DNA from 3 places in the Hoeflea phototrophica DFL-43 genome. Region 1 is predicted to be linked to each of the others. Evidence: predicted binding sites of a transcription regulator. Region 1 holds the regulator's gene; each other region holds the start of a gene.
What was found. The regulator PhoB, encoded in region 1, activates phosphate uptake and scavenging genes when phosphate is short. The targets are predictions, from matches to a motif close to TGTCATNNANCTGTCAT.
Positions count from the first base shown of each region.

Region 1 (10,643 bases):
CTGGCGCTGTCACTGCCCATTGGTGTCGCCGCTTCGATTTATCTCGAGGAGTTTGCGCCGAAGAACCGTTGGACCGATCTGATCGAGGTGAACATTGCTAACCTCGCGGCTGTTCCCTCGATTGTGTTCGGTATCCTCGGACTGGCGCTGTTCATCAACTTTATCGGCCTTCCTCAGTCAGCCCCGGTGGTTGGCGCCCTGGTGCTCACGCTAATGACATTGCCAACGATCATCATCGCCACGCGCGCCGCGCTCAAGGCGGTCCCGCCGTCGATCCGCGATGCCGCGCTGGGTATCGGGGCCTCGAAAATGCAGGCGATCTTCCACCATGTGCTGCCGCTCGCAGCCCCTGGCATCTTGACCGGCGCAATCATTGGCCTGGCCCAGGCGCTCGGTGAAACGGCACCGCTGCTCCTGATCGGAATGGTGGCCTTTGTTCGCGAATATCCCGGCGCGCCGCCTGAGGGGTTCTTCGACCCGGCATCAGCGCTTCCGGTTCAAGTCTACAACTGGACCCAGCGTGGTGACCCGGCTTTTATCGAGCGCGCATCTGGTGCAATCATCGTGCTGCTGGTGTTCCTGGTCATCATGAATGCTGTTGCCATTCTGCTTCGCCGTCGCTTCGAACGCCGATGGTAGGCGCTGGAAGGACATCAGGCTACAATCAATAGGGTTCGAAGGATCCGGAACGGATAAAGGAACATGGAGATGAACATCATGTCTGAAGCGGCGACGGAAGACGCGGTCAACGCATCGGTTGACAATCCTGTCATCAAGATGCGTGGAAATGACGTTAGCGTTTTCTATGGCGAGAAGCAGGCTCTTTTCGATGTCAATCTCGACATCCGGCAGAACAGCGTGACCGCCTTGATCGGTCCGTCCGGCTGCGGCAAGTCCACTTTCCTGCGTTGTCTCAACCGCATGAACGACACCATTGATATTTGCCGGGTCACTGGCGACATCACACTCGACAGTGAAAACATCTATGCCCCGATGATTGACGTGGTCGAACTGCGGGCGCGCGTCGGTATGGTGTTTCAGAAACCCAATCCGTTTCCCAAGTCGATTTATGAGAACATCGTCTACGGACCACGCATCCATGGCCAGGTTTCGACCCGCGCAGAGATGGACGAGATTGTCGAGCGCAGCCTGATCAAGGCTGGGCTGTTCGAAGAGGTCAAGGACCGCCTTCACGAAGCAGGGACCGGTCTTTCAGGTGGTCAGCAACAGCGGCTTTGTATCGCGCGCGCCATTGCGGTCAGCCCGGAAGTGATCCTGATGGACGAGCCTTGTTCAGCGCTTGATCCGATTGCCACGGCAAAGGTCGAGGAACTGATCGACGAGCTTCGTGTCAACTACACCATTGTCATCGTCACCCACTCGATGCAGCAGGCCGCACGTGTGTCACAGCGCACGGCCATGTTCCACCTTGGCAAGCTGATCGAAGAAGGTCCGACCGACAAGATGTTCACCAAGCCCGATGAAAAGCTGACCCAGGACTACATCACTGGGCGGTTTGGCTAAATCACGGCTTCTTGCGACTGCCGGTCACGTCGCAACATTTGGATTGAAGGATCAAGCAATGCCCGATGCACATACCGTCTCGGCCTATGATGATGACCTGCGCTTTCTCAACCGCCGCCTTTCCGAGATGGGCGGCATCGCCGAGCGCATGGTCGCCGATGCTGTTGCCGCCTTGGTCAACGCGGATTCGGCCACCGCACAGCGGGTGATCTCCGAGGACCTGCTGCTCGACAATGGCGAACGCGAAATCTACGACAAGGCAGTTCTGGTGATTGCAAAGCGCCAGCCAATGGCGTCCGACCTGCGTGAAATCATTGGTTCCATCCGGATCGCCTCGGATCTCGAACGGGTCGGTGATCTGGGAAAGAACATCGCCAAGCGGGTGATCGCGGTGCACACCATGGCGCAGCCGCGCAAGCTGGTGCGCGGACTGGAGCACCTGGCCGAACTGGCGCTGACGCAGCTCAAGGAAGTGCTTGATGCCTTCTCGACGCGCTCGCCGGATCTGGCCAATTCGATCCGTGAACGCGACGAGGAAATCGACGCGATCTACACCTCGCTTTTCCGGGAGCTTCTCACATACATGATGGAAGATCCGCGCAACATCACGGCCTGCACGCATCTGCTGTTTTGTGCCAAGAACATCGAGCGAATTGGCGATCACGCCACCAACATCGCTGAAACCGTGTATTACGTGGCCACTGGCGAACAGCTTGCTGGCGACCGGCCGAAAGACGACGACTCCGCCAGCGTGATTGCGCCCGAGCCGGGCGCGGCGTAGTTTCAGGGAGATCATCAAGCAATGGCGATGAGTCCCAGAATAACCGTGGTGGAAGACGAAGAGGCTCTCTCCGTCCTGCTGCAGTACAATCTGGAAGCTGAGGGCTACGAGGTCGATGCCGTCTTGCGCGGTGATGAAGCCGAGATCCACTTGCAGGAACGCGTGCCTGATCTTCTGATCCTTGACTGGATGCTACCTGGCATTTCCGGCATCGAGCTTTGCCGCCGCCTGCGCGCGCGGCCGGAGACGGAGCGTCTGCCGATCATCATGCTGACGGCGCGTGGCGAGGAAAGCGAGCGTGTCCGCGGTCTTGCCACCGGCGCTGATGACTATGTGGTGAAACCGTTCTCGACGCCGGAATTGCTGGCAAGGGTGCGCGCAATGTTGCGGCGCGCGAGCCCAGAGGTGATCTCCAGCCTGCTCAAGGTCGGTGATATCGAGCTTGATCGCGAGACCCACAGAGTCCGCCGCCGTGCCCGTGACATCAAGCTTGGACCCACCGAATTCAGGCTTCTGGAATTCCTGATGAGTTCGCCAGGCCGTGTTTATTCACGCGCGCAGCTGCTCGATGGTGTCTGGGGACATGATGTCTATGTCGATGAGCGCACGGTGGATGTGCATGTCGGCCGTCTGCGCAAGGCTGTCAATCTTTCCGGAATGCGCGACATCATCCGCACGGTCCGTGGCGCTGGCTACTCGATTGAAGCCTGATCAAGGCATGATCCAGTTTGCAAAATGAAAAAGCCCGGATCATTTGATCCGGGCTTTTGCTCGTTTTCAACCGATCTGGTTCAGCGGGCCCGCCTGCGCTCGCTTGATGGCTGGAACGCCAGTTTGGCGTGATAGCTGCAATAGGGCGAGGCATCGCCTGAGTCATTGCCGCAGAAGTGAAAGTCTTCGAGCAATGGATCGCCGATCGGCCATTTGCAGGTCCGCTCCGAAAGCTCCACCAGAGTGAGCCTGCGCGAAATCGGTACCACAACGTCTTCCATCGGCCTGGTGTCGAGGTCTTCCACAGCCACCGCTTCGACGTCCTGCTTGAGAGCCGCTCCGCCGCTGGAACGGCTGACTGTACGTGTTGTCTGCGCTGCGTTCCGGCCAGCATAAGCTGGCGCCCGCGGTGCTGCAGTGGTGCGTTTGGTGCGAACCGAAGACTGTCCACCGCTCTTGGCGCGGCCTGGAAGGTTGAGCCGGTGCACTTTGCCGATCACCGCATTGCGGCTTACGCCGCCGAGTTGCGCCGCAATCTGGCTTGCGCTGAGCCCGTCCGCCCAGAGTTTCGTGAGTTTTTCAACTCGTTCATCAGTCCAGTTCATGCCACTCTCTCCATTTACCCCGTGTCTTGGGATGGCAGAATCCCTCTTCGCTGCTCCGGATGGCCGGAGCTGTAGCACTCGGTTACATTGAGGAAATTAGTGTCCGCCGCGAACGTCTAATTCGTAGGCTCAACGTAGAGCTACGCAGACTCGGTTACAAGAGTCAGCGGATTCCAGGTGATTCGTTTTTTTGGTTTTCCCCAACTTACCGGCAGCGCAGCACCACAGTCGGGTTCGGATCTGCGGTGTGGTGACCGGTTCGAGTTTTGGCAGCCAGCGGAATGCTAAAACACCTGCCACACCGTCGTAACACTACGGGAAACCGCAGTCTCATTGACAGCACACAGTGAATTGTAAATAGTGCGCCTGCCGCCCCGGAAGGGCGGCGTTTTGGTTTTCCGGCAAGGTTTTTGACGGTCCTTCTGGCACACGCCATCATCAAGTTCCGGCATTCACAATTCCGGCCGGGTTCATATGGGAGACGGGCGCATGGCTGACGCCAAGCCGCTTTACGAAACATATAGCCGCTCACCCATCGTGTTTGAGCGCGGGCATGGCGTTTGGCTGGAGACACCGGCGGGCGAACGCTATCTCGATTTTGCCGGAGGCATAGCGGTCACCTCGCTTGGCCACACTCATCCGCATCTGGTCGAGGCGCTGAAATCCCAGGCCGACAAGCTTTGGCACCTTTCCAATCTGCAGGAAATTCCCGATCAGACCCGGCTCGCCGAGCGTTTGACCGAGGCGACCTTTGCCGACAAGGTGTTCTTCACCAATTCGGGTGCGGAAGCACTGGAATGCGCGATCAAGACAGCGCGGCGGCATTTCTATGTAAATGGCCAGCCGCAGCGTTATCGCATCATCACCATTGAAGGCGCCTTTCATGGCCGCACGCTGGCCACCATCGCCGCCGGCGGCCAGGCAAAATACCTCGAGGGCTTCGGCCCCAAGGTTGAAGGCTTCGATCAGGTTCCGTTCGGCGATCACGAGGCAATCAAGGCCGCGATCAATGACGAAACCGCTGCCATTCTGGTTGAGCCCGTGCAGGGAGAGGGCGGCATTCGCCCGCTGCCAAAGGAATGCCTGCGCGGTCTGCGGGACCTGTGCGACGAGCACGGTATTCTGCTGATCCTGGATGAGGTTCAATCCGGCGTTGGCCGCACAGGAATGCTGTTTGCCCATGAATGGGCAGGCATCACACCAGACATCATGGCCGTGGCCAAGGGCATTGGCGGCGGCTTCCCCTTCGGTGCTTGCCTGGCAACGGCCGAGGCGGCGGACGGCATGACGCTGGGCACCCATGGCACCACCTATGGCGGAAATCCGCTGGCCATGGCTGTTGGCAACGCCGTGCTCGATGTGGTGCTTGAGGACAGTTTCCTTACCCATGTCAACGATGTCACGCTGGTGTTGCGCCAGGGCCTCGCCTCTCTCAAGGACCGCTATCCGGACCTGATTGAAGACATCCGCGGCATCGGGCTTCTGACCGGCATCAAATGCGCCAAGTCCAATGCGGATCTGGTCACGGCGATGCGCAACGAGCATTTGCTAGCGGTGCCGGCGGGTGACAATGTCGTGCGGCTCTTGCCACCGTTGATCGTGTCTGTCGAGGAAGTCCGCGAAGCGCTCCACAGGATCGAGGCGGCGCTCGAAATGCTATCTCCCAAATCCAGCTGACTGGACCCTTTATCATGACTGAGACCACAGCCGCCGCGCCCCGGCATTTCCTTGATCTTTCTGCTGTCAGCGCCGCAGAACTGCGCGCCATGATTGATGCAGCACGTGCCGCCAAATCCTCCTCGGGCGGTGATCGTCCGCTTGCAGGCAAGATGCTGGCGATGATCTTCGAAAAACCGTCCACCCGTACCCGCGTGTCGTTTGATGTCGGCATGCGTCAATTGGGCGGCGAGACCCTGTTCCTGTCCGGCACCGAGATGCAGCTTGGCCGTGCAGAAACCATTGCCGATACCGCCAAGGTGCTCTCGCGCTATGTCGACATCATCATGATCCGCACCATGGATCACGAGCGCATGCTGGAACTGGCCGAACATGCCACCGTGCCGGTGATCAACGCGCTGACCGATGACACACATCCCTGCCAGATCATGGCCGATATCCTGACCTTTGAGGAACATCGTGGCCCGATCAAGGGCAAGACCCTGGCATGGACAGGCGATGGCAACAATGTGCTGCACTCGCTGGTCGAAGGCGCGGGACGTTTCGGCTATCGCATGCAGATCGCCACACCGGAGGGGTCCGAGCCTGACATGAGATTTGTCGATTGGGCACGGGCTCAGGGTGCCGAGATTGATCTCAGCGCCGATCCGGAGCGTGCCGCCAGCGGTGCGGATTGCATCATTACCGACACCTGGGTGTCGATGAATCAGGAGCACAAGGCGCGTGGCCACAATGTCTTCCTGCCCTACCAGGTCAATGAAGACTTGATGGCCAAGGCCAACAAGGACGCGCTGTTCATGCATTGCCTGCCCGCCCACCGCGGCGAGGAAGTCACCAACGAGGTCATGGATGGACCGCAATCGGTGGTGTTCGATGAGGCGGAAAACCGTTTGCATGCCCAAAAGGCAATCATGCGCTGGTGCATGGGCGCTTTGTAGCGGCGCTGTGTTGAGCCTCTGGCGGATCGCCGGGCGAATGCCTACATAGGCCGTTTGGAATTCGGCCAAACACCCGGGCACGGACCGCGTGCCACCGGAGAATTGTGCCAAACAGTCGGGAATGAACATGGAAACCGAAATCCGTACCCTCGGAGAGCCGGGCTTCGCCGGAGATGACAGTGTGCTGCCGTTCGAAGTCGATGGCCTGGATGTGCGCGGCCGCATTGTTCAGCTTGGCCCGATGATCGACACCATTCTGGGCCGGCACGCCTATCCCGAGCCGGTTGCACGATTGCTTGCCGAAGCCATCGCCTTGACGGTGCTGCTTGGTACATCGCTTAAATTCGAAGGCAAGCTGATCATTCAGACCAAGGGTGACGGACCCGTTGATCTGCTGGTCGCTGATTTCAGCACGCCGGGTGATCTTCGCGCCTATGCCCGCTTTGATGGCGAGCGGCTCCAGGCGGCGCAAGAGGCAGGCATGATCACTCCGGCTGAGCTGCTGGGCAATGGCGTGCTGGCCTTCACCATCGACCAGGGCGCCTATATGCAGCGCTATCAGGGCATCGTCGAGATGAATGGAGAGTCTCTGGAGGCGATGGCGGAGACCTATTTCCGCCAGTCCGAGCAGATCCCCACCCTTGTCCGCCTGTCGGTAGCCGAACTGTTTGACCGGGATGCCGAGGGCAACCCGCGCCAAAGCTGGCGCGCCGGCGGCATTGTGGTGCAGTTCCTGCCGCAAGCACCCGACCGCATGCGCCTGCCCGACCTTCCAGGCGGCGATGCGCCGGAGGGTGTGGAGGACTTCTACCATCACGAGGACGACAGCTGGTCGGAAGCCAAGGCGCTCGTCGCCACGGTTGATGCCGGCGAACTGACCGACCCGGAAGTGGGTGCCGAACGCCTGCTCTATCGTCTTTTTCATGAGCGTGGCGCGCGGGTCTACCCGCCGGTGCCGGTGTTTGACCGCTGCAGTTGTTCGCGTGAGCGGCTTGGTGAGGTCCTGCGCGGTTTCTCCGCCGAGGAACTTACCGACAGTGTGGAAGACGGCGCAATCACCGTGCAGTGCGAATTCTGCTCGACCGCTTACAAGTTCGACCCCGACGAATTCGGCGGCTGAAGCCGGAGGATTGCACCCGCAAGCCGCAATATGACAAAACTTTAATTTGCCATGTCCAGTCTTTACGTTACCTCTTTGAAGGCAACGGAGGCTGGAAATGCTCGACAGGGCGGACAATCGCGATAAACACCTGACTGCCGGGCAGCCGGCGGGGGGTGAGACTCGTCGTCGTGGTTTTCTGCGACCAATCGCGCAGATGGCGCTGATGGCGTTGGTCCTCGCTGGCGGCTGGGCCGGCATGCAGTACCTGGCGAATTCGCGGATCGACCCGGTCCGCAAGCCTTTCACACCATTGGTCTATACGGTTGACACCACATCCGCGGTGTTGGCTGACAACCGGCCGGTGATCAGGCTCTATGGCCAGGTCGACACCGGCCGCAGCGTCGAACTGCGTGCAGGGGTGAGCGGCGATGTGGTCGAAATTCATCCTGATCTTGTCGCCGGGCGCCGGGTTGCTGCCGGAACTGTCTTGTTGCGCATCGATCCGTTTCTCTATGAAGGCGCGCTTGTTGAAGCCCGCGCCAATCTTGCCTCGGCACGAGCGGCAATTGCCGAAATGAACGCCCGCCTGGCCTCCGAACGCGAGCAGCTGCAAGCAGCGCAATCCCAGCTGGACCTCGCCAAATCTGATCTTGAACGGGCCCTGTCGCTGGCAGGTTCGGGCACTTTGACCGACAAGCAGGTCGACGACCGCAGGCTGATCCTTTCCCAGCGCGACCAGGCCGTCAGTCAGCGTCGCAACAACATTCTCATCACCGAAGCCCAGCGCGCCCAGCAGGAAGCCAACGCCTCGCGGCTGGAATGGAAAGTACGCGAAGCACAGCGCAAGCTTGAAGATACGGCGGTGATGGCCCCCTTTGATGGCGTGATCTCCGATGAGAGCATCGAAGCAGGGCGAACGGTCAACGCAAATGAAATGGTCGCCTCCATCTATGATGACACTGCGCTTGAAGCACGCTTCACTCTGACCAACGCCCAATATGGCCGGATGGCGACCGGCGATGACCCGCTGCTTGGACGCAAGGTTAAAGTGAGCTGGAGCGTGGGCGGCGCGGATTATGTCTGGCCGGCGACCATCGACCGGATCGGCGCACGTGTGGCTGCAGAGCGGGGCGGTGTCGAGGTTTTCGCTCGTATTGAAGCAGCCGGCAATCCTGTGCAGTTGCGGCCCGGGGCCTTTGTTGCGCTTACCGTGCCGGATCGTATCTGGCGTTCCACATTTCGTCTGCCCGAAACCGCGATCCGATCTTCCGACCACGTCTTCGTGGTCGTGGATGGCGCATTGGTGCGCCGTGATGTTCAGCTGATTGCCTGGGATGGCGAAGATGCCATCATTCAAGGTGACCTTGCAGATGGGGAAGAGGTGCTGGTCACCCGGCTGACCGAAGCCTCGGAAGGCGTAAAAGTCCGCAAGCCCACCCAAACGGACGCTCCAGGCGAGACCGCTGCGGAGCCGGCGTCTCCGGCGCTACCAGGTCAAACGATGGACTCCGGCCAATGAGCGCTGCCGGCCTTCCGGGCGGGGGCATTCTGGGCAACGGCGGATTGGTCGCAACCTTTGTGCGTCATCCCAACGCCGCCAATCTGCTCATGGTGTTGATGATCCTGTTCGGTGCGTTTTCAATTGCCCGCATCAACACCCAGTTCTTCCCCACCATTGACCGTCCTGCGATCACCATCGCCATCACCTGGTCTGGTGCCAGCGCCGAGGATGTCGAGACCAACATTCTTGCGTTGGTCGAGCCTGAGGTGCGCTACATCTCCGGCGTGGATGAGATGACCTCGACCGCGGCCGAGGGGTCGGCCTCCATACGCCTCGAGTTCACCGAAAGCACCGACATGTCTCAGGCCATGACGGATGTTGAAACTGCAGTCAAAGCAGTCAACAACCTGCCCGAGGATTCCGAGGAGCCGACCATTACCCGTGCGGTGTTCTTTGATTCCGTGGCGCGTCTTGCGGTTTTTGGCGCCGCAGATGAATCGGTCAAACGCGCCTGGGCCAAACGCATGCGCGATGATTTGATCGATCGCGGCATCGACAAGATCGATTTTACCGGATTGCGCGATGCCGAGATCCGCATCGAGGTGCCCGAGATCGAGTTGAGGCGGCTTGATACCACCATTTCGGAGGTCTCCAGGTCGATCGCCGCCAACAGCCGCGACTTGCCGTCGGGCACAGTGGAAGGCACCGTCGACCGGCAACTGCGCACAATCGCCGATGCGCAGGGCGCACGCGAGCTTTCGCATGTCGAGGTCAAGTCCTTTGCGGGTGGCGAAAAGGTTCTGCTCGGGGACATTGCCGAAATCGACGACGGCTTTGATCCGGATGCAACCCGGGGGCTGGCCGGCGGATCCACCGCGATCGAGCTGGATGTCCGCCGGGCGCCGACCGCCGATACACTTCAGACCGCCGCGATCCTGTCAGCCTATATCGACGAAATCACACCGCAGCTGCCGCCGGGCGTCGAGATCGCCACCTATGAAGTGGCCGCTGACGCGCTCTCCGCCCGGATCTGGCTTCTGGTCAAGAACGGGCTTGGCGGGCTGCTCGTGGTTGTTGCGATCCTGTTCGTGTTTCTCAATGCCCGCATCGCTTTCTGGGTCGCTGCCGGCATCCCCGTTGCGATGCTCGCCACCATCGGCTTCATGTATATCAGCGGCCAGACGATAAATATGATCTCGCTGTTCTCGCTGATTATGATGCTCGGCATCATTGTCGACGATGCGATCGTTGTCGGTGAGCACACGGCGACCCGGCTGGAGATGGGAGACGATCCGCACATGGCCGCCGAGAACGGCGTGCAGATGATGCTGGTTCCGGTTCTGGCCGCGATGTCGACCACGCTGGCAGCCTTCGCCCCGATCCTGATGATCGGCGGCACCATCGGCCAGATGATGGGTGTGTTGCCGCTGGTTGTGGTCGCGGTCCTGATCGCCAGCCTGCTTGAGTGCTTTCTGGTGCTGCCCGGTCACTTGGCCAACTCGCTTGCCGGGCGCAGGATGCCGGGTTGGTCGTGGTGGCGGCAGTTCCTGGTTGCCCTGGTTCTTGTCGTGTTTCTGACCGGCTTGACGGGTCGGCTTGCTGTCGATCTGGCGCTGGGTGCCGATGACAACGGTTTGCGCGCAGCAGCCCGCAGCTTCGCTGAGCTTCCCTCGTTCCTGCGGATGGCGCTCGTGGTGGCGGTCTCGTTGATTCTGGCTGCAATGCTGGAATGGATGCTTTTGGCGTTGAGCCGCCGCAACAGCCGCAAGATCGCAGCTGCTGCCGGCGCTGGCGCCCAGATTGA
Region 1 is NZ_CM002917.1:578,667-589,309, forward strand. Features, by position in the region: gene pstA (phosphate ABC transporter permease PstA) at 1-639, shown strand, start outside; gene pstB (phosphate ABC transporter ATP-binding protein PstB) at 709-1,524, shown strand; gene phoU (phosphate signaling complex protein PhoU) at 1,583-2,305, shown strand; gene phoB (phosphate regulon transcriptional regulator PhoB) at 2,333-3,016, shown strand; gene HPDFL43_RS02765 (GcrA family cell cycle regulator) at 3,097-3,621, opposite strand; gene HPDFL43_RS02770 (aspartate aminotransferase family protein) at 4,111-5,298, shown strand; gene argF (ornithine carbamoyltransferase) at 5,313-6,236, shown strand; gene HPDFL43_RS02780 (Hsp33 family molecular chaperone) at 6,364-7,356, shown strand; gene HPDFL43_RS02785 (efflux RND transporter periplasmic adaptor subunit) at 7,454-8,857, shown strand; gene HPDFL43_RS02790 (efflux RND transporter permease subunit) at 8,854-10,643, shown strand, end outside.

Region 2 (10,643 bases), 2.1 Mb from region 1:
AAGCACAGGCGTAACTTGAGGAATGACGCCAAACCGGGCCTGCTGGACAGGCGATGCACCGGTCGACTGGACGCCCTCGACCTGCTTTCCATCTATATTCTCCAAGGCTTCGGAGAAGGTCTTGCCGAAGGTGCCCGTATCAGTAAGAAGGATCGCCAGAGCCCCGGTCATCGGTCCTGGGCCAAAGGCTCTTGAGAGAATGATCGTCCAAATAAGCCCGTCGACACCGCGCAGGAAATCAAAGAGACGGCGCAACAGAAACAGAATTGGCCGCGAAGGCGTGAAGTTTCCAGCCGCCAGGAATGCCAGCGGTAGTGCGATCAGGGCGGCGCCCATCGTGCCGAGAAACGCCATCAGGATGGTTTCGAACAATGCCCATGCCACATCACCATGCCGCCACATGGCATTGGTCCAGAAATCCCGGACCATGGCAAAAAGGTTTGGCAAGGCCGGATCGACCCGGTCGCCGACGGTTGCAAGTTTGACAAGTTCCAGAGCCGATTTGCCGTAAAAAGGGCTGTCGAGCGTAAAGAAGAAAAGCTCCCACCCCGCCTGATACCTGAAGACTTCGGTCCTGTTGCGGGTATAGCTGAAACGGCCCTGCGGTGTGGTCACCGAAACGCGTGTTCTCGAAGAGCTGATCCAGTCCGGCGTTTCGCCGTCCGGTACTGAAAGATTCAGTCCTCCAACCTTCGGCGAAATGTCGATGACGCCGTATCCCGGCACGGAGTAGCGGGCGCCATCGTCATCGAAGACTACAACATGCCCCTCATCGAGATCGATACGGGTAACCCCGTTCTCCATCATGACCCAATCCGGCAGCATTCCCTCCGGATAGCGCCCCTTGTTTTCGCCTTCGATCGATATGGTCACCTCGTTGTTGCGGTTGTCCCGGGTCACATGGGTCTTGTGCGACCAGAAGTCCGAAACGAGAATTGCCGCATTGTCGAGCCGCGCGCGCGCGGCGATCCCCGAAATGTCGAAGGCGAAAAACACGTAGAACAGGTAAAGCAGGATGACGCCGGGCACGACAAAGGCCAGCTTTTGTTTGCGGCTGAATCCTCTGAGGACCTGATTGCGTAGGTCCTCGCCCGAAAGCAGGCCCGTATCGAGAGCGGTCATGTCAGTGTCCCTTGACGAGGCGGTTGCGGTAGTTGCTCGACACCTGGTCGAAGAAGACAATCGTGGCGAACAGGAGAATGAAGATCGCCACGACTTCGTCGTAGCGTCCCTGGCCCCATTGCATGGCGATCCGAAGATCGTGTCCGATGCCGCCCGACCCAACGAAGCCCAGAATTGCCGAGGCGCGAATGTTGATCTCGAAGCGCAGCAGCCCGTAGGAGAACCAGTTCGGCGCCACCTGAGGCAAGACTCCAAGCCACATCTTCTGGATCCAGCTTGCGCCGACCGATGACAACCCCTCGACCGGTTTCAGGTCGGCATTCTCCGAAACCTCAGAGAACAGTTTGCCAAGTGCGCCGGCGGTGTGAATGGCAATCGCGATCATCGCCGGAACCGGCCCGCCGCCAAGAATGAAGATCAGGACGAGCGCGATCACGATCTCCGGGATTGCGCGCATGCCGTCCATCAAGCGCCGAAACACCGGGATCATCCGGGGCCACAGCGCCAGCCCGCGGGTCGACAGCAGCGCCAGCACGATGGCGGCCGCAGCACCGATTAACGTCGAGACCGCCGCGATGTTGAGTGTTTCAATCAACGAAGGCAAAAATTCCAGCAGCAGTGCCGGAAGCAATGCCGATTTCTCAATTCCCTCGGCGACGACCTCGGAAGGAAATTGGAATATCTGGGATATGCCATCCCAGAACCCGCCGGCGTTGCGGGCATCCGCAAGCCTGAACCCGGAGACCAGAAGAGCAATGAAGACGATAAGCAAAATGCCGCCATACATCTGCTTCCGGCGGGTCATCTCCAGGTAGTTTTCGCGGATAGCCTTCGAAGCGGCCGAGCCGTCCTGCTGTGCAGTCATGTCGCTCATCGGCGGGCATCCTTCACGAATAGAAAGCGGGGAGCCGGATGGCTCCCCGCGACTGTTTGGCAAGAGCCTTAGTTGGTCTTGGCTTCACGAACGGCAACGATGGTCTCGTAGGCTTCGTGGGTGATCGGCTTGAAGCCTGCGGTCTCGCCAGCGGCGATGTTGTAGGCGCACTGCGCATCCTTTTCATGCATGGATCCGACGAGTTCGGTCACCGTGTCTTTGACGTCCTGCGGGAGTGCCTTGCGCAGCGTGACCGGGCCTTCCGGGATTGGCTTCGACTTCCAGATTTGGACGATCTCGTTCATGTCGACAAGACCGGAATCCGTGGCCTTGCGAAGAGCGCCGGAATTGTAGCCGTCTTCCCAGTTGCCCTGGCCGTCTGCCCAGGTGACGCCGGCGTCGATTTCACCATTGGCAACGGCAACGATGGTCTGCTCGTGGCCGCCGGTGAACTTGACTTCACCGAAGTAATCGCCGCTTTCCATGGAAGCGCCGGTTGCCTGCGGAATTTCGATCGAGGGAATGAGGTAGCCGGAGGTCGAGTTCGGGTCACCGAATCCGAAGGTCTTGCCCTTCATGTCGTCCAGCGAAGTGATGCCGCTCTCCTTGCGGGCAAAACCGATCGAATGATAGCTGAACGAGCCGTCGAGGTTGGTCTTGACCAGCACCGGTTCGACCGACTCGGGATCGGTCAGATAGGCCTTGGCGTAGGACGATGCGCCGAGCCAGGCCATGTCGATCGAACCGCCGAGCATGCCCTGGATCACGCCGTCATAGTCAGCGGGGGTAAACAGCTTGACAGGCACACCGAGGGCTTCCTCGGCATAGGCGCGCAGGCATTCGTTCGAAGTCAGGCGATCCTGGGCGTTCTCGCCGCCGAGGATACCGATGCGGAATTCGGTGATCGCGTCCTGTGCGAATGCGCTTGTGGACAGAAGTGCGGCAGTTGCCGCCACGAGGATTGTTTTCATCATAGGATTGTCTCCGTTCGAGGGTTGTTAGAAGGGGCAGGCGAAAGGGATGATGCCGGATTGCATTCGCTGGCCGGACTGACGAACCTTCCGGGTCAGGTTGTCTCCAGGACCACTTCGCCCGAAGCATTGGTTCGCGCCTTGACATCGGCGGGGCGGCCCTGGGCCCGCAGGCTCGTCGAGGTCATGGATTCGGATATTTCTTCGCCATCGGCGCCCGATCCGTAGATGGCGCGAACGGCTTCGGTGGTCAGCGCATCAGGCTTGCCGTCAAAGACCACCTTGCCCTGCGCCATCCCGATGATGCGCTCACAATAGTTGCGCGCGGTATCGAGCGTATGCAGGTTGGTCACCACCGTGATGCCTTCCTGCCTGTTGATGTCCCGCAGCGCGTCCATCACAATCTGCGCATTGAGCGGATCAAGCGATGCGATCGGCTCGTCGGCGAGGATCAGTTTCGGGGATTGCATCAGCGCACGGGCAATGGCGACACGCTGCTGCTGCCCGCCCGAAAGCGCCTCGGCGCGCTTCGGCGCATTCTCGGCGACTCCAAGCCGCTCAAGAATGGAGATCGCCCTCAGGATGTCTTCGCGGGGAAACAGGTTGAACATCGTCGAGAAAGTCGACCGCATGTTGAGCGTGCCATGCAGGACATTCGACACCACATCCAGCCGGGGAACCAGGTTGAACTGCTGAAAGATCATCGCGCAATCGCGCTGCCAGCTTCTGAGTTCACGGCCGCTCAGGGTCGAAACCACGCGTCCGGAGTGCGAAATCACTCCGTCGCTGACCCCTGTCAGCCGATTGATCATGCGCAGGAGCGTGGATTTTCCGGCGCCCGAGCGACCGATGATGCCAACCATCTGCCCCTCGGGAATGGACAGGCTAACAGCGTCGACTGCGGTGTTGACGCCAAAACGACGCGTCACTTCGGTCAACTCAAGCATAATCAATGTCCTTTGCGGCAATCCGGATTTAGCAGTTTCTGCAAGGTGGACTATCGGAGGCATGTGAAGCTGCGATGTCGGTTTGATGTCAGTTTTGTAACGATCCACAGAGCCCCTTCTTGATCGGGGGAAATCCTTGGAAATCGGGCATTTCCGGCCTTGCATCACGGCCCCGGCCATGCACCAATGAAGCAATCTGGTGTCCGCCAAAAGCGGGAGAATCGGGAATTCGGTGCAAGACCGGAACGTGCCCAACGCTGTAACGGGGATGGCAAGCGCAAAACGTCACTGGGACCCCCGGGCCACTGGGAAATCCGGGAAGGCGCGCCTGCCAAATGATCCGAAGTCAGAAGACCGGCCAGATGTCATAGCCTAGCAGCGCGTGGACGGCGTTGCCGGGTTTTCACGGATTGTTGGGGATCAAACAATGCCGAAGACATCTGGGCTGGCCAGAGCCGAGCCGTTCCTCGCCAGTGAACGCGACGCCGTTTACAAGGCCATTTTCACCCGACGCGATGTTCGCGACCAGTTTCTGCCCGAACCTGTTCCCGATGATGTCTTGAAGAGGCTGCTCGAGGCGGCCCATCACGCGCCTTCGGTCGGTTTCATGCAGCCATGGAACTTCATCACCATCCGCAGCCAGCCGGTGCGCAACAGAATTGCGGATGCATTTGGCCGCGCAAACGATGAGGCCGCCCGGATGTTCCCGGAAGAACGGCAATCAGACTACAAAGCTCTTAAGCTCGAGGGCATCCGCAAGGCGCCGCTCAACATCTGCATCACTTGCGACCGTGGACGAGGCGGCGACGTGATCCTGGGCAAGACCCACAATCCAAATATGGATCTCTACTCCACCGTCTGCGCGGTCCAGAACCTCTGGCTCGCAGCCCGCGTCGAGGGCATCGGCATGGGCTGGGTCAGCATCTTTCATGACGCCGATCTCAAAACCATCCTCGGCATCCCTGAGCGGATCGAGATCGTCGCCTATCTCTGCCTGGGCTATGTCGATGAGCTTTATGAGCGCCCCGAACTGCAGGTCAAAGGCTGGAACCGCCGGCTGCCGCTCGACGAGTTGATCTTCGAGGAAGGCTGGCGTGGAAAGACTTAAGGCAAGGGTTCTAGCCGCCGTGGCGCTCGAGGAACTCTTCGGCCGACAGTGCGCGAAAGTCCTTGAGCGCGGAATGCAGCTTGTCATGCTCCCAGTCCCACCAGGCAAGCGCATCAAGCCGGGAGGCGACGTCATCGGAAAAGCGTTGCCGGATCGTGCGGGCCGGAACGCCAACCGCAATGGCAAAGTCAGCCACATCCTTGGTGACCACCGCATTGGCGCCAATGCTTGCGCCATTGCCGATCGTCACCCCCGGCATCACCACCGCGCCATGACCAATCCATGTGTCATGACCGATGGTGATCCCCTGCCCGGCGCGCCAATCAAAGAACGCCTGATCGTCGCTCTCACCATCGAAATACCACGATGAGCGATAGCTGAAATGATGCAGCGAAGCCCGGTCCATCGGATGCATGCTCGCGTAAATCCGCACATGGCTGGCGATGTTGGCAAACTTGCCGATGGTCGCATAGGCGATCTGGGTGTTGTCGACGCAGTAGGAATAGTCGCCCATGGTCGAGTGCGACAGCGTACACCCGGCACCGACTTCGGTGTAGCGGCCAAGCGTCGAGTCCACGATCTTCGCTGTGGCGTGAACCAGCGGAGCTTCAGACAACTTGGTCATGCGGCAGATTTTCCGGCTGCGAATGCGGAAACGTCGATCACCTGGTCGGCGACCGCGTTGCGCACATCATAATCGTGGAAGATCCCCAGGAGCGCGGCACCTTCAGCCTTCTTGGCGGCAATCAATTCGATCACAACCTCGCGATTGGCCGCGTCCAGCGACGCTGTCGGCTCGTCGAGCAGCAGGACCGGATGGTCGGTGATGAAGCCGCGGGCAATGTTGACGCGCTGCTGCTCACCGCCGGAGAAGGTGGCCGGCGGCAACGACCAGAGCCGTTCGTGCAGGTTGAGCTGGGCAAACAGCACGCGCGCACGGTCGCGGGCCTCCTCGCGCGCCACGCCGCGCACCAGAAGCGGCTCGGCAGCGACATCCAGGGCGGACACCCGCGGGACCGCACGCAGGAACTGGCTGACATAGCCGATCGTATCGCGGCGGATCTCAAGCACCTTGCGTGGGCTGGCCGAGGCAATATCGACATGCTTGCCATTGTGCAGCACCAGAATCTGCCCGCCATCGCAGCCGTAATTTCCATAAAGCATCTTCAGGATCGAGCTCTTGCCCACACCTGAAGGTCCGCCAAGCACGGCGCAGGCCCCGGAGTTCATCGAGAAGGAGACATTGGCAACGACGGGCAGTTCAACACCACCGCGCATGTGCATGACGAAGGTCTTGTGAACCTCGGATGCAATCAGAAGGGAGGTCATCGGCTTACACCTGAAGAATGGAGGAAACGAGAAGCTGCGTGTAGGGCGCGCGCGGGTCATCAAGCACCCGGTCGGTCAGGCCTGCTTCGATCACCCGGCCATCCTTCATCACGATCATCCGGTCCGACAGGAGCCGTGCCACAGCGAGATCGTGGGTGACCACCACCACGGCGAGCCCCAGATCGGAAACCAGCCCTCGCAACAGATCAAGCAGCCGCGCCTGCACTGAAACATCGAGCCCGCCGGTCGGCTCATCCATGAAAACGAGCCGCGGATTGGTGACCAGATTGCGGGCGATCTGCAGCCGCTGGCGCATGCCGCCGGAGAAAGCGCGCGGCTGGTCATCGACCCGGTCCGCATTGATCTCGACCCGCTCGAGCCACTCGATCGCAGCTCCGCGGATGTTGCCGTAATGCCGGTCCCCGATCGCCATCAGCCGTTCGCCGACATTGGCGCCGGCCGAGACCGTCATCCTCAGGCCATCAATCGGATTCTGGTGGACAAAGCCCCAGTCGGTGCGCATCAAAAAACGCCGCTCGGCCTCCGCCATCTTGTAGATGTCGGCACTTGCGCCATCGCGCATGCGGTAGTTCACCGTGCCGCAGGTGGGCGTCAGCCGCGAGGAAATGCAATTGAGAAGCGTGGTCTTGCCAGAGCCGGATTCGCCAACAATCGCCAGCACCTCGCCCGGCCAGAGATCGAAACTCACATCGGCGCAGCCGATCCGGTCGCCATAGACCCGGGTGATGCCGTCGACCGACAGCAATGGCTGGTCCGCTGTGGCAGCCGCCACAGTGTCGTGATCATCATAAAAATCTGCCATCGCCATCACAGGCTCTCCTTCCGGCTATCAGCGTCATCGGCCGGGAGCTCACTGCCCAGCATCACCCCGCGGTGGCCTTCGGCTCTGCGGCTCTCGCAATGATCGGTGTCCGAACACACGAACATCCGGCCGCCCTTGTCGTCGAGGACAACCTCGTCGAGATAGACCTGTTCTGCCCCGCACAACGCGCAGGGTTGCTCGAACTCTTGAATTTCGAACGGATGGTCCTCGAAATCCAGGCTCACCACATCGGTGTGCGGCGGGATCGCATAGATCCGTTTTTCCCGGCCTGCGCCGAACAGCTGCAACGCTTGCGAGCGGTGCATTTTCGGATTGTCGAATTTCGGCGTTGGCGAGGGATCCATCACATAACGCCCCTCGACCTTCACCGGATAGGCGTAAGTTGTGGCGATATGGCCGTTGCGGGCAATGTCCTCATAAAGCTTCACATGCATGAGGCCATACTCCTCGAGCGCATGCATCTTGCGGGTCTCGGTTTCGCGCGGCTCAAGGAAGCGCAAGGGTTCCGGGATGGGAACCTGGTAGACAAGAACCTGACCTTCGGCGAGCGGCGTTTCGGGAATCCGGTGCCTTGTCTGGATGATCGAAGCTTCCGTTGTAGTGGTCGTCGTCGCCACACCGGCGGTCTTGGCAAAAAAGGCCCGGATCGAGACAGCATTGGTGGTGTCGTCGGCACCCTGGTCGATCACCTTGAGCACGTCTTCGGAACCGATGATCGAGGCTGTAACCTGAACACCCCCCGTCCCCCAGCCATAGGGCATCGGCATCTCACGGCTGGCGAATGGAACCTGGTAGCCGGGGATCGCGATGCCCTTGAGGATCGCGCGGCGGATCATCCGCTTGGTCTGCTCATCCAGATAGGCGAAATTGTAGCTCGCCAACCCCTGACCAGACGTCTGTGTGAGTTGCGCGTTCATTCCGCTGCCTCCATGGTGTCATCGGTGGATGCGGTGGCATCGTCTGAAGCGTTGCTTGCAAAATGCTCGGCACGCATGCGGCGCACCAGATCGAGTTCCGCCTGGAAGTCGACATAATGCGGCAGCTTGAGATGTTCGACGAAGCCGGTCGCCTGCACATTGTCGCAATGCGACAGCACAAATTCTTCGTCCTGGGCCGGTGCGATGATGTCCTCGCCGAGTTCGGATGCCCGCAGAGCCCGGTCGCACAGCGACATCGCCATCGCCTTGCGCTCGGCCTGACCGAACACCAGACCATAGCCGCGGGTGAACTGCGGCGGCACCTTGGCCGAGCCCTTGAACTGGTTGACCATCTGGCATTCCGTCAACTTCACCCTGCCGATTGTGACCGCGAAGCCAAGCTCCGGGATCATCATCTCTACATCGACTTCGCCAATGCGGATCTCACCGGCAAAGGGGTGGCTGCGCGCATAGCCGCGCTGGGTCGAATAGGCGAGTGCGAGCAGAAAGCCTTCGTCGCCGCGGGCCAATGTCTGCAGCCGCGCGTCGCGCCCCATCGGATACTCGGTTGGGGTGCGAGTGATGTCCGCAACGTGAGAAGAATTGTCGGCAACCGGATCATCTTCAATCAGCCCCTCGTCGCCAAGAATATCGGACACGCGGACAATCTTTTCGCCTGTGTCAGGCCCCGTTTCGGGTCCATCGATCGGCTCGTCTGCGGCCAGATCCGGATCGAGCAGCCGGTGCGTGTAGTCGAAGGTCGGCCCAAGCAATTGTCCGCCCGGCAGGTCCTTGTAGATTGCAGAAACCCGGCGTTCGACCAGCATGTTTCCGGTATCAACCGGCTCGGAATGGCCGAACCGCGGCAAAGTGGTCCGGTAGGCACGCAACAGGAACACGGCTTCGATCAGATCGCCCCGCGCCTGCTTGATCGCAAGGGCGGCGAGTTCTGGGTCGTAGAGCGAGCCCTCGGCCATGACCCGGTCGACCGCAAGCGACAATTGCCCGGCGATCTGCGCAAGGGTCAGCGCCGGAACGCTTCGATCCCCGCGCCGCCGGTCGGCCAGCAGACGATGTGCATTGGTGATGGCGGCTTCCCCGCCCTTGACGGCAACATACATGGCTCAAGCCTCCGGCATGATCAGACGGGCGCTGCGCGGCAGAGCGGCAACGCCATCGGGAGCGGCAAGGATCAGATCCACACCGCGCGGGAAAGCAGCACGGTTGGCGCGCCACTGCGCAGCAAAATGCTGCGGCATCGGATCCGGCGCGAGAGTGCTCTGACCGTCGATACCCGGACCTTCAAGCACCAGCTGCGGGCCTTTTGTCAGCGTCTCGACCTGAAGGATCAGCGTTGTCGAGCGATCGGGATATTCCTGCGTCCCCAATGCAAACCCATTGAGTGAGGACAGTCTCTGCGGCGCAGCCACCAGCGCAAATGCAGCCTCGGACTGGTAAGGCGTCGTGGGCGCCCCGGTGTGAAACACCACCCAGTCCCGCACCATGCCTGTTTTCGCCATCGATGGATCGAGCCAGACCGTTGTGTCGGCATCCGCGAGAGCGCAAATCACGGCGCCTGCCACGGGACCCAGAGGGGGCGGCGGCGCGGTGAATTCGGGAAAGTGATGCACGGTGCCAGGCCGGGCCATCGCATCCATCACGGCGCGGAAGACCTGCTGTGAGGCCTGCACAGGATCGCTGAAACCGCCATCATAGGCGGAGGCTTTTTCGACAACATCGACCATCAGTCTTCTCCCCTGACCATCGTGAAGAAATTGACCTTTGTCGCAGCCGTTTCGGTGCGCATATTGGCATCCGATGCCAGTGCCAAAGCCTCAAGCGGCGCGACAATTCCGGTTTCGATCGCGTCCGCATGGCCTGGATCGAGCGCCAGTGCGTCAATCACCGCGACCAGTTGCGCCTTGCGTGCATCGCGTCCGGCAATCATCGCGTGGCCCACATGGCCCGATCCAACGCGAACGGTCACCCGCGTCGCGGAAACCTCTCCGGCATGAAACGGCTGACCGCTGCCACCGATCCGCCCCTGCAGAGCAATCAGCCCGATCTCAGGGCCGCGCAACAATTCGACGGACGGATCGAGCCCGGTCGCCTTCCAATGCGCCAGCAATGCATTGGCCGGCGCTTTGGCAAGCACCGAAAGCCGCCGCTTGCGCGCCGATATCTCCGCCTCGACGGATTGTTCCGGCCCAGGTTCCGCAAAACCCATCTGTTTCTCCTTAATTTGTCTATTTATCTAGACAACTATATGATTTAAGATACACATAAATGGTGGATATGACGAGCCTGTGACAGGATGGGAAAAACAGCTGTGAACACACTTGAGCGAAGAACCGGAATTGCACTGTGGCGCCAGGTCGCGGATCAGATCCGGCAGGGCGTGATCACCGGGCTCCAGGCCAACGATCGCTTGCCGCCGGAAGCAGAACTCGCCGCCCGTTTCGGGGTCAACCGCCACACCGTGCGATCGGCCATCGCCGCACTTGAAAAAGAGGGCATTGTCCGCGCCGAAC
Region 2 is NZ_CM002917.1:2,907,809-2,918,451, forward strand. Features, by position in the region: gene phnE (phosphonate ABC transporter, permease protein PhnE) at 1-1,122, opposite strand, end outside; gene phnE (phosphonate ABC transporter, permease protein PhnE) at 1,124-1,996, opposite strand; gene phnD (phosphonate ABC transporter substrate-binding protein) at 2,065-2,970, opposite strand; gene phnC (phosphonate ABC transporter ATP-binding protein) at 3,063-3,914, opposite strand; cobalamin riboswitch at 4,095-4,291, shown strand; gene bluB (5,6-dimethylbenzimidazole synthase) at 4,342-5,022, shown strand; gene HPDFL43_RS13800 (DapH/DapD/GlmU-related protein) at 5,033-5,647, opposite strand; gene phnL (phosphonate C-P lyase system protein PhnL) at 5,644-6,351, opposite strand; gene phnK (phosphonate C-P lyase system protein PhnK) at 6,356-7,180, opposite strand; gene HPDFL43_RS13815 (alpha-D-ribose 1-methylphosphonate 5-phosphate C-P-lyase PhnJ) at 7,180-8,112, opposite strand; gene HPDFL43_RS13820 (carbon-phosphorus lyase complex subunit) at 8,109-9,233, opposite strand; gene phnH (phosphonate C-P lyase system protein PhnH) at 9,237-9,857, opposite strand; gene phnG (phosphonate C-P lyase system protein PhnG) at 9,857-10,339, opposite strand; gene phnF (phosphonate metabolism transcriptional regulator PhnF) at 10,427-10,643, shown strand, end outside.
Region 2: phnC (phosphonate ABC transporter ATP-binding protein) is a predicted target of PhoB. The motif match lies at 3,989-4,005, and genes of this name have one in related genera.

Region 3 (10,643 bases), 740 kb from region 1:
CTGGATCTTGTAGGCTTCATCGAGCGTCCGGAGCATCGAGTAGCTTGAGCCGCCGCCAATATCGGTGGCGATCGCCGTGCGCACGCCATGCGCCTTGAGGCGTTTGAGATCAAACAGGCCCGAGCCGAGAAACAGATTGGATGTCGGGCAATGCACGGCAATCGCCCCGGCTTCCGCAATCGCGCCCATCTCGCGGTCCGAAAGATGGATGGCGTGCCCGAGCAGCATCTTGCCGGTCAGCAGCCCGTAGCGCGCGTAGACATCGGTATAGTCCTTGGCTTCGGGGTAGAGTTCGAGCGTGTAGGCGATCTCGGCGTCATTTTCCGACAGGTGGGTCTGGATCAGGAGATCGGGATGTTCGCGCGCCAGCGTGCCTGCGGCTTCGAGCTGCGCTGGCGTCGAGGTGATGGCGAAGCGTGGTGTGATCGCCACATGATTGCGGGCCTGGCCATGCCATTCAGCGATCACCGCCTTGGTGTCGTCATAGCTTGATTGCGCGGTGTCTGTGAGCGCATCGGGGGCATTGCGGTCCATCATCACCTTGCCGCCGACCATCAGCAGGTTGCGCCGCGCTGCTTCCGCGAAATAGGCGTCGGCCGAGCCCTTGTGCACCGAGCAGTAGGCAACGGCCGTGGTCGTGCCCTGACGCAGCAATTCGTCAAAGAACAGCTTTGCCAGACGCTTCGCATGAGCCTCATCGGCGAAGCGCTGTTCCTCGACGAAGGTGTAGGTGTTGAGCCATTCAAGCAGATTGGCGGCATAGCTCGCCGTCACCTGCATCTGCGGGAAATGGATGTGCGGATCAATGAACCCGGGCATCAAGAGATGCGGGCGGTGGTCGATAGTTTCGACACCGTCAGATGCCTGGCCGATGACGCTATCATAGGTGCCTGCGGCAATGATCTTGCCATAAGCGATCAGCAGCGCGCCGTCTTCCTCATAGACATAGCTCTGATGGTCATCGCGTGCCTGTGGCCGTGACACAAAGCTCAAGGTCCGGCCACGCAGCAGCCGCATGGTCATTGGTCCGCCGCCCCGGCCACAGCGGATTCGTACCAGGCCACGATCAGGCGGCGTTCCTCGGGCTCGATATAGGTGATGTTGCCCGGCGGCATCGCATGGCTTCGTCCTGCCTGCAGATAGATCTCGCGCGCATGGCGGGCGATGTCGGCCTCTGTCTCGAGCTTCACGTCTTTCGGTGCGTGGGCAATGCCGTCCCAGAACGGCTCCGCCGCGTGGCACATCGAGCAACGTCCCATGATGGTCTCGCTGACGGCCTGAAAATGCGCGTTGTCGATGAACTGCTGATGCACCGGCGCGAGCGCCGACTCTTCAATCGCTTCATCGCTGCGCGGCAGGCTCGAAAGCCACATTACCGCAATGAACAGGGCAGCCGTGGCGGCCCAGGTCCAGTGCGGCTTGCCCTTGCGCGCGTGAACGGTGTTGAACCAGTGCCGGATGGTCACGCCCATCAGGAACACCAGCGAGGCGATCAGCCAGTTGTACGGCGTGGCGAAGGCCAGCGGATAATGGTTCGACAGCATCAGGAAGATCACCGGCAGGGTGAGGTAGTTGTTGTGCAGCGAGCGCTGCTTGGCGATACGGCCATATTTCGGATCCGGCGTCCGTCCGGCCTTGAGATCGGCGACAACCACCTTCTGGTTGGGGATGATGATCATCGCCACATTGGCGCTCATGATCGTGGCGGTGAACGCGCCCAGATGCAGAAGTGCCGCGCGGCCGGTGAAGACCTGGGTGTAGCCCCATGCCATGGCGACCAGCACGCCAAACAGCACCACCATCAGCCCCGTCGTGCTCTTCCCGATGGGGGATTTGCACAGCACATCATAGATGATCCATCCGAGCACGATCGAAGCCAGCGAAATGCCGATCGCCACCGGTGCGGAGACGTCGAGCACATTGGTGTCGATCAGATAGAGTTCGGCACCGGCATAATAGACCACGCACAGCAGCGCAAAGCCCGACAGCCAGGTGGCGTAGCTCTCCCACTTGAACCAGGTCAGGTGCTCGGGCAACCGCTCGGGCGCGACCAGATATTTCTGGATATGGTAGAACCCGCCGCCATGTACCTGCCATTCCTCGCCATAGGCACCTGCAGGCAGGCCTGGCCGCTGCACCAGGCCCAGATCAAGCGCGATGAAATAAAACGACGAGCCGATCCATGCAATGGCGGTGATCACATGCAGCCAGCGCACGGCGAAGCTGAGCCATTCCCACACCAAGGGATACTCATACAGAAACTCGGACATTGGTGCCCCTCGCACTTTGTTGCAGCATTTTTTGCAGTGCACATGATGCGCAATGCCAGGCGGAATGAAAAGCCCGCGGGCACTTTCACACGGATGAATCAGTTCCGGGTTTTTCCTGATAATCGAAGGCATGGGTGCGCCGGTTCGCATGAATTCATCTGCCTTTCGTTTTTCCACAGCTCCTGTCACAAACCTGTTTTCTGTTGCCGGATAAAAGGCCAGACGCTACGTATCTCTTTCGGGATGCGTTCGTTTTCACGCGTTTCCCTGCAAGGGAGGATTATCAAATGAAGAAGTTTATCGCTGCCGGCGTTTTCGCCGCTCTGATGGCTGGTGTCGCACCGGCTACCGCCGCAACCCAGATTGATTTCTGGCATGCCTTCTCGGGACGACTCGGAGAGTTGCTCGATGAACAGGTTTCGAAGTTCAACGCGTCGCAGAGCGACTATGTTGTGGTCGCCACCAGCAAGGGCAATTACTCCGAAACCCTCAATGCAGGCATCGCCGCGTTCCGCGCCGGTGAACAGCCTGACATTCTTCAGGTTTTTGAAGTCGGCACCGCCACGATGATGGCCGCCAAGGGCGCCATCAAGCCGGTCTATGAAGTGATGGCCGAATCAGGTCTGCCGTTTGACCAGTCAGCCTATCTCGCAGCCGTCACTGGATACTACACCACCACCGACGGCGAGATGTTGTCGTTGCCCTACAACTCATCGACCCCGGTGCTTTACGTCAACAAGGATGCTCTAACAGCCGCAGGTCTTGATCCGGAAATGGATCTGTCGACCTGGGACAAGGTCGGAACCGCGCTCGATGCGCTCAAGGCGTCGGGTTCCAAATGCCCGATGACGACCGCCTGGCAAAGCTGGGTTCATCTGGAGAACCTCTCCGCCTATCACAATGTGCCCTTTGCCACGAAGGACAACGGCTTTGCCGGTCTGGATACTGAACTGGCACTGAATGGCGACGTTCAGGTCAAGCACATCGAAACCTTCGGTCAGTGGGCGAAGGATGGCAAGTTCATCTATTCGGGCCGCCGCAATGAAGGCGGCGCGACCTTCCGCGCCGGGGAGTGCGGTCTGTTCACCGAATCCTCCGCCGGTTATGCAGGCGTGAAGAATGAAGCCACTTTCGACTTTGCCATCCGGCCGTTGCCTTACTGGAGTGAAGTCGACGGCGCACCGCAGAACACCATCATCGGTGGGGCGTCTCTCTGGGTCATGGAAGGCCAGACCCCGGAAGAGTACAAGGGCGTTGCAGCCTTCTTCAACTTCCTGTCGAGTTCTGACATCCAGGCCAAATGGCATCAGGACACCGGCTACCTGCCAATCACCATGGCCGCTTATGAAGCCACCAAGGCTTCGGGCTTCTATGATGAGAACCCCGGCACGGATATCGCCATCATCCAGATGACAGGCAAGGCTCCGACCGCAAACTCCAAGGGCTTGCGTCTGGGCAGCTTTGACCAGATCCGCGGCATCATCGATGAAGAGCTGGAGGGTGTGTGGAATGGCTCGAAGACCGCAAAGGAAGCGCTCGACTCAGCTGCCGTACGCGGCGATGAGCTGCTCCGCCGTTTCGAGCAGGCCAACCGCTAAGACCAATGAACCGGCGGAGCCTTTGATGGCTCCGCCGGCCCCTTATTCCCCGGTCGGTGTTCCATGGAAAAGCGCGTCGTATTCGACAACCGTTGGCTGCCCTATCTTCTGGTCGCGCCCCAGTTGCTGGTCACCTTTGTGTTCTTCTTCTGGCCGGCAGGGCAGGCGATCTACCAATCAGCCTTTATCCCGGACCCGTTCGGTCTCAAAACCCAGTTCGTGGGTTTCGGCAATTTCGAGTATCTTTTCGGCAACCGTTTCTACCGTGAATCGTTCTTCACCACCGCCGTCTTTTCGGTGCTGGTGACAGTGTCGGCAATGTGCTTCGCCCTGTGGCTGGCGGTTCTCGCAGACCGCGTCATCAAGGGCTCGGGCACCTATCGGACGCTGCTGATCTGGCCCTATGCCGTGGCCCCGGCGATTGCCGGCGTGCTGTGGCTGTTTATGTTCAACCCGTTCACCGGCATTGTCGCCTGGAGCTTGTCCCAGTTCGGCTATGACTGGAACCACAATCTGGATGGCGGACAGGCCATGGCGCTGGTCGTGGCAGCCTCGGCCTGGAAGCAGATCAGCTACAACTTCCTGTTCTTCCTGGCAGGGTTGCAGGCGATCCCGAAAAGTGTGATCGAGGCCGCCGCGATTGATGGCGCCAGCTTTGCCCGCCGGTTCTGGACCATCATCTTTCCGCTGTTGTCGCCGACCACCTTCTTCCTGCTGGTGGTCAATGTGATCTACGCCTTCTTCGATACATTCGGTGTCATTCACACCATCACCCAGGGCGGGCCGCAACAATCGACCACGATCCTTGTCTACAAGGTTTTTGCCGATGGCTTCGTCGGTCAGGATCTGGGCTCCTCAGCCGCCCAGTCGGTCGTCCTTCTGGTGCTGGTCGGCATTCTCACGGTGGTTCAGTTCCGCTTCATCGAGCGCAGGGTGCATTACTGATGAGCGGCATGGTCGAAAAGCGCGGCATCGGAACCTGGTTCACCCATGCAGGGCTGATCCTCGGTGTGGCAGTGATCTGTTTCCCGATCTGGATTGCCTTTGTTGCCTCAACCGTCACCCAGGCTGATCTGGTCCGCCCGCCAATGCCGATGCTTCCGGGGCCGCATTTCTTTGACAATTACTTCGAGGCGCTGGTCACCGGGGGCAATGCGCCGGTCTGGCAAATGCTGTTCAATTCCATGGTCATGGCGCTGGGGATCACAATCGGAAAGATCGTCATTTCCCTGCTCTCCGCCTATGCCATCGTCTATTTCCGCTTCCGGTTTCGGATGATCTTTTTCTGGCTGATCTTCCTGACCCTGATGCTTCCGGTCGAGGTGCGCATCGTGCCAACTTACGAGGTTGTGGCCAATCTCGGGCTGCTCAACAGCTACACCGGATTGATCCTGCCGTTGATTGCCTCCGCCACGGCCACCTTCCTGTTCCGGCAATTGTTCATGACCATTCCGGACGAGTTGACCGAAGCCGCCCGCGTTGATGGCGCAGGGCCGATGCGCTTCTTCTTCGATATCTTGCTGCCGATGTCGCGCACCAACATCGCGGCACTCTTTGTCATCCTCTTCATCTACGGCTGGAACCAGTATCTCTGGCCGTTGCTGATCACCACCGATCCTTCCATGAACACCGTGATCATGGGCATCAAGCAGATGCTGCCAACGGGCGATCAGACGGTCGAGTGGCCGGTCATCATGGCAACTGCCATGTTGGCGATGCTGCCACCTGTGCTGGTCGTGATCGGCATGCAGAGGCTCTTCGTCAAGGGCCTGGTCGAAAGCGAGAAATGAGTTCCCATGGCTGAAATCAAACTTGAAGCGATCCGCAAAAGCTACGGCCGGACTGAGGTCATTCACGGCATTGATGCCGATATTGCCGATGGCGAATTCATCGTTATCGTCGGCCCCTCGGGCTGCGGCAAGTCCACTCTGTTGCGCATGGTCGCGGGTCTGGAAACCATCACCTCGGGCGACATCCATATCGGAGACCGGGTCGTCAACAAGCTCGAGCCGCGCGAGCGCGACATCGCCATGGTGTTCCAGAACTATGCGCTCTATCCGCATATGAGCGTCTTCGACAACATGGCCTATGGCCTCAAGATCGCCAATGTGCCGAAACCGGAGATCCAGTCCCGCGTGGCCGAGGCGGCACGCATGCTCGAACTGGCGCCCTATCTCGATCGCAAGCCGCGCCAGCTCTCCGGTGGTCAGCGTCAGCGTGTTGCCATGGGCCGGGCCATTGTGCGCAAGCCCGCAGTCTTCCTGTTTGACGAGCCGCTGTCCAATCTCGATGCCAAGCTGCGCGTGCAGATGCGGCTTGAGATCAAGGCGTTGCAGCGCAAGCTCGGGGTCACCGCGCTTTACGTCACCCATGACCAGGTCGAGGCGATGACCTTGGCTGACCGGATGATCGTGATGAACGGTGGCGTCGCCGAACAGATCGGCGCACCGCTCGATGTCTATGCCAATCCGGCGACGCTGTTTGTCGCAGGCTTCATCGGTTCGCCGCCCATGAATGTGCTTTCGCACGACATCCGCCCGGGCCGCGGACCGCTGGAGCCTGGTGCAGTGATCGGTGTGAGGCCGGAGCACATTGAGCTGGTCGCGCCCGGTGAAGGGCTTATCGACTATGATGTTGCCTTCTGTGAGCCGCTCGGGGCGGAAACGCTTGTCCATGGTGTCACGGCGGCGGGTGACAAGCTGGTGGTCCGCATCGATGGTGGGATCAAGCTTCCGGCGGACGGCACACGTATCGGCCTTGGGATCGATCCCGCGCGCATCATGGCCTTCGATGCCGCCGGGCGCCGCACCAAAGTCTGAAACGTCTTAAACCTTCGCAATTGATCAAGATCCGGTCGTTTCTGCGTGTTGAAACGACCGATGTTTTGTGACAACGATTTGACTGACGGAGGAGGGCGAGTGCTGCGGCGCTGAGCTCGGACTGCCGTGAATGTGCGTTCGCCAAGGCAGACCCCGCATGGACAATCCGGACTTCATCATCATCGGCGCCGGATCATCAGGCTGCGTCTTGGCCGAGCGGCTTTCGGCCAGCGGCCGCTACAAGGTTCTGGTGCTTGAGGCCGGTGGCGATGACCGCCGCTTTTTCGTGCAGATGCCGCTTGGCTACGGCAAGACCTTCTTCGACCCCAAGGTCAACTGGATGTACCGCGCCGAGCCGGACCCGGGTCTGGCGGGCAATGTCGATCACTGGCCGCGTGGCCGGGTGCTCGGCGGTTCCTCCTCGATCAATGCCATGGTCTGGATGCGCGGCCACCGCGCCGATTTCGACGATTGGCGCGATGCTGGAAATCCCGGCTGGGGCTCTGATGAGATGTGGGACGCGTTTCGCGCCGTCGAATGCGCCGTCATCGGTGACGACAGCCATCGCGGGCGCACCGGCCCGCTCAATCTCTTCGTGCCCGGCAAGACCGTCCATCCCTTGACCCGCAAATGGTTCGAGGCCGCCCACGCCATCGGCCTGCCGCTCAATCCCGATTTCAACAGCGAAAGCCAGGATGGCGTCGGCCTGCTTGAATTCACCATCCACAAGGGACGCCGGCTTTCCGCCGCCCGCGCCTTCCTGCGTCCTGCGATGAAACGTCCGAACCTGCGGGTGATCACCGGCGCGCATGTGACCGGTCTCGCCTTCGATGGCAATCGCGTGACCGGCGTGACTTACAAACGGAGCGGCCAGACCGTCACAGTGACTGCGGGACGCGAGGTGATCATGAGCGGCGGCTCGGTGAATTCCCCGCAACTGCTGCAGCTTTCCGGGATTGGGCCAGCCGAGCATCTCAAGAGCCTTGGCATAGAGGTCCGTCTCGACAATTCGAATGTCGGGCGCAACCTTCAGGACCATGTCGGCACCAACTATACCTACCGGGCAAACTGCCCCACGATCAACCAGCAGCTTGGGTCCTGGTGGGGCAAGCTGTCGGCGGGCCTGCACTATCTGCTGTTGCGCGACGGGCCGCTGTCGGTCAGCCTCAACCAGGCCGGCGGTTTCATCCGTACCGATCCAGGCAGGACCCGGCCCAACATGCAGCTCTATTTCCAGGCAATCTCGACGGTCATTCCGCGTCCCGGCGAGCGCCCGATCCTCAACCCCGACCCCTGGCCGGGCTTTTCCATCGGCTGGTCCAATTGCCGCCCCAAGAGCCGTGGCGAAATCATGATCCGTTCAGCCGATCCGTTCGACGCGCCCCGGATCACGCCCAATGCGCTCTCGCATGAGGATGACGTGGCCGAGATGCTCGCCACCGGCAAGCTCATCCGGCAAATGGCGGCGGCGAAGCCCATGGCAGACCACATTGAAGCCGAGTTGCTGCCCGGTCCCGGGATCACCGATGACCAAGCCATGATCGATGACATCCGCCGCAGATCCGGCACGGTCTATCATCCGGTGTCCACCTGCCGGATGGGCCCGGATGCGGCTCACGCGGTGGTCGATTCGCGGCTTCGGGTGCATGGCATTGAGGGCCTGCGGGTGGTCGATTGCTCGGTCTTCCCCAACATCATGGCCGGAAACACCAACGCCGCGGCCATCGCCACGGGCTGGCGGGCCGCAGAGCTGGTGCTTCAGGACGCAGGCTGAGACCCACTGTCCCGCCAGTCTGCAAGTGCTGCAATGATCTCGGCAGCCACCGTGGCGGCGATCGCCTCGGGCCGCTTGTCGGCGATCTTGCAGCCGATCGGACAGATGAGCTTCGAAAGCTGTGTCTTGTTGCCGCCTTCGCGGATATATTGATGGGCGAAGGTGGCACGCTTGGTGTCCGAGCCGATCATGCCCACCTGCGCCAGATCATCTCGCGCCAGGGCAGCGGACACGATCAGGAAATCCAGCGCATGATCATGGGTCAGCACGATGATCACCGAACCGGACGCAATGCCAGCCACCAGGCTCTCGGGCAGGGGTGTCAAATGCCGGGTCGCGCCTTCTGGCGTCAGAGCCAGTTCATCCGCCCGGGTCTCCACAACATGCACCTTGACCGGCAGCAGCAACAGCGCCCGCGTCAGCGCCCGGCCGACATGGCCGCCGCCAAACAGCCAGACTTCCGGGTCGGACTCATCCTCGGCTTCCACCATGGCGGCGATCTCGCCAAACCGGGCAGGGGGGATGATTTCGAAAGACAAGGTCACATGCCCGCCGCAGCATTGCCCGATGGCAGGCCCAAGCGGCAGTGCGAGATCGGAGGCAGTCGCACCATCGAGAATCCCGCGCGCCTTCTCGATGGCTTCGAGTTCCAGGCGCCCGCCGCCGATCGTGCTGAAAAACGCTTGTTTCGAGACCAGCATCCAAGCGTCCTGATCGCGCGGCGTCGACCCCTTGGCCTCGACCACGCGGACCAGAACGAAACCGGCGTCGTCTGTCTGTGCTTCGAATTCCAGATAGGCGGCACGCCGCGTCATGGCTCCTAACTCTCGGAGCCGGACGGCGCATCCGCAGCCATCGCCTTCAAACGCTCGACCGCCATCAGCACTCGCTCAGGCGTGGCCGGCGCGTCAAGCCCTGGAGACACCTGATAATCGGTGATCGAGGCAACCGCCATGCCGAGCGCTTCCAGCACCGAAATCGGCAGCATGAACGGTGGCTCGCCCACGGCCTTGGAGCGCCGGATTGTCGGTTCGCGGTTTTCCGACCACTTGGCCAGTTCGACATTGAAGATCTTCGGCCGGTCGGATGCGAGCGGGATCTTGTAGGTCGAGGGCGCATGGGTGCGAAGCCGGCCCGCGTCATCCCACCACAATTCCTCCGTCGTCAGCCAGCCCATCCCTTGCACGAACGCGCCTTCGATCTGGCCGATATCGAGCGCCGGATTGAGCGATTTTCCTGCATCATGCAGCACATCGGCACGGTCGACCTGGTATTCGCCGGTCAGCGTGTCGACGGAGACTTCCGAGACCGCCGCGCCATAGGCGAAATAGTAGAATGGTCGGCCCTGGCCCTTGGCCCGGTCCCAGTGGATCTCCGGCGTCTTGTAGAAGCCTGCTGCCGACAGTTGCACACGTGCCAGATAGGCCTGTTTGATGAAGTCGCCAAAGGCCATCAGCTCATTGCCGACGCGCACATGATTGGGCTCGAAGACTACCTGCTCGGGCGGCACGCTGTATTTCTCGGATGCAAAGGCGACCAGTCTGGCCTTGATCTGCTGCGCCGCATTGGCAGCCGCCATACCGTTGAGATCGGTGCCGGAGGAGGCCGCGGTGGCGGAGGTGTTGGGCACTTTTCCGGTGGTGGTGGCGGTGATCCGGATGGTGTCGAGATCGACCTGAAATTCGTCCGCCAACACCTGCGCCACCTTGGTGTTGAGCCCCTGGCCCATCTCGGTGCCGCCATGATTGAGGTGGATCGAGCCGTCCTGGTAGACATGCACCAGCGCGCCGGCCTGATTGTACCAGGTCGCGGTGAACGAGATGCCGAACTTGACCGGTGTCAGCGCGATGCCGCGCCTGATCACCGGGCTGTTTTCGTTGAAGTCGATGATCTCCGCCCGCCGCGCCTGGTAGTCAGAGGAGGTTTCAAGCTCTTCGACGATCTGGGCGATGATGTTGTCTTCCACCGTCTGGTGGTAGGGCGTGATGTTCCGTCCGGGCCCGCCATAGAAATTGACCTTACGGATCTCCAGCGGATCGCGCCCCAGCGCATAGGCAACCTCTTCGATCATCCGCTCGCCGCCGAGCATACCCTGCGGTCCGCCAAAGCCGCGGAAGGCGGTGTTGGAGACCGTATTGGTCATCATCGGTTTGGAGACCAGCCGCACATCCTGGTAGAAATA
Region 3 is NZ_CM002917.1:1,313,730-1,324,372, forward strand. Features, by position in the region: gene guaD (guanine deaminase) at 1-1,023, opposite strand, end outside; gene HPDFL43_RS06095 (urate hydroxylase PuuD) at 1,020-2,258, opposite strand; gene ugpB (sn-glycerol-3-phosphate ABC transporter substrate-binding protein UgpB) at 2,558-3,868, shown strand; gene ugpA (sn-glycerol-3-phosphate ABC transporter permease UgpA) at 3,932-4,813, shown strand; gene ugpE (sn-glycerol-3-phosphate ABC transporter permease UgpE) at 4,822-5,658, shown strand; gene HPDFL43_RS06115 (sn-glycerol-3-phosphate import ATP-binding protein UgpC) at 5,665-6,687, shown strand; gene HPDFL43_RS06120 (GMC family oxidoreductase) at 6,845-8,461, shown strand; gene xdhC (xanthine dehydrogenase accessory protein XdhC) at 8,446-9,276, opposite strand; gene xdhB (xanthine dehydrogenase molybdopterin binding subunit) at 9,282-10,643, opposite strand, start outside.
Region 3: ugpB (sn-glycerol-3-phosphate ABC transporter substrate-binding protein UgpB) is a predicted target of PhoB. The motif match lies at 2,454-2,470, and genes of this name have one in related genera.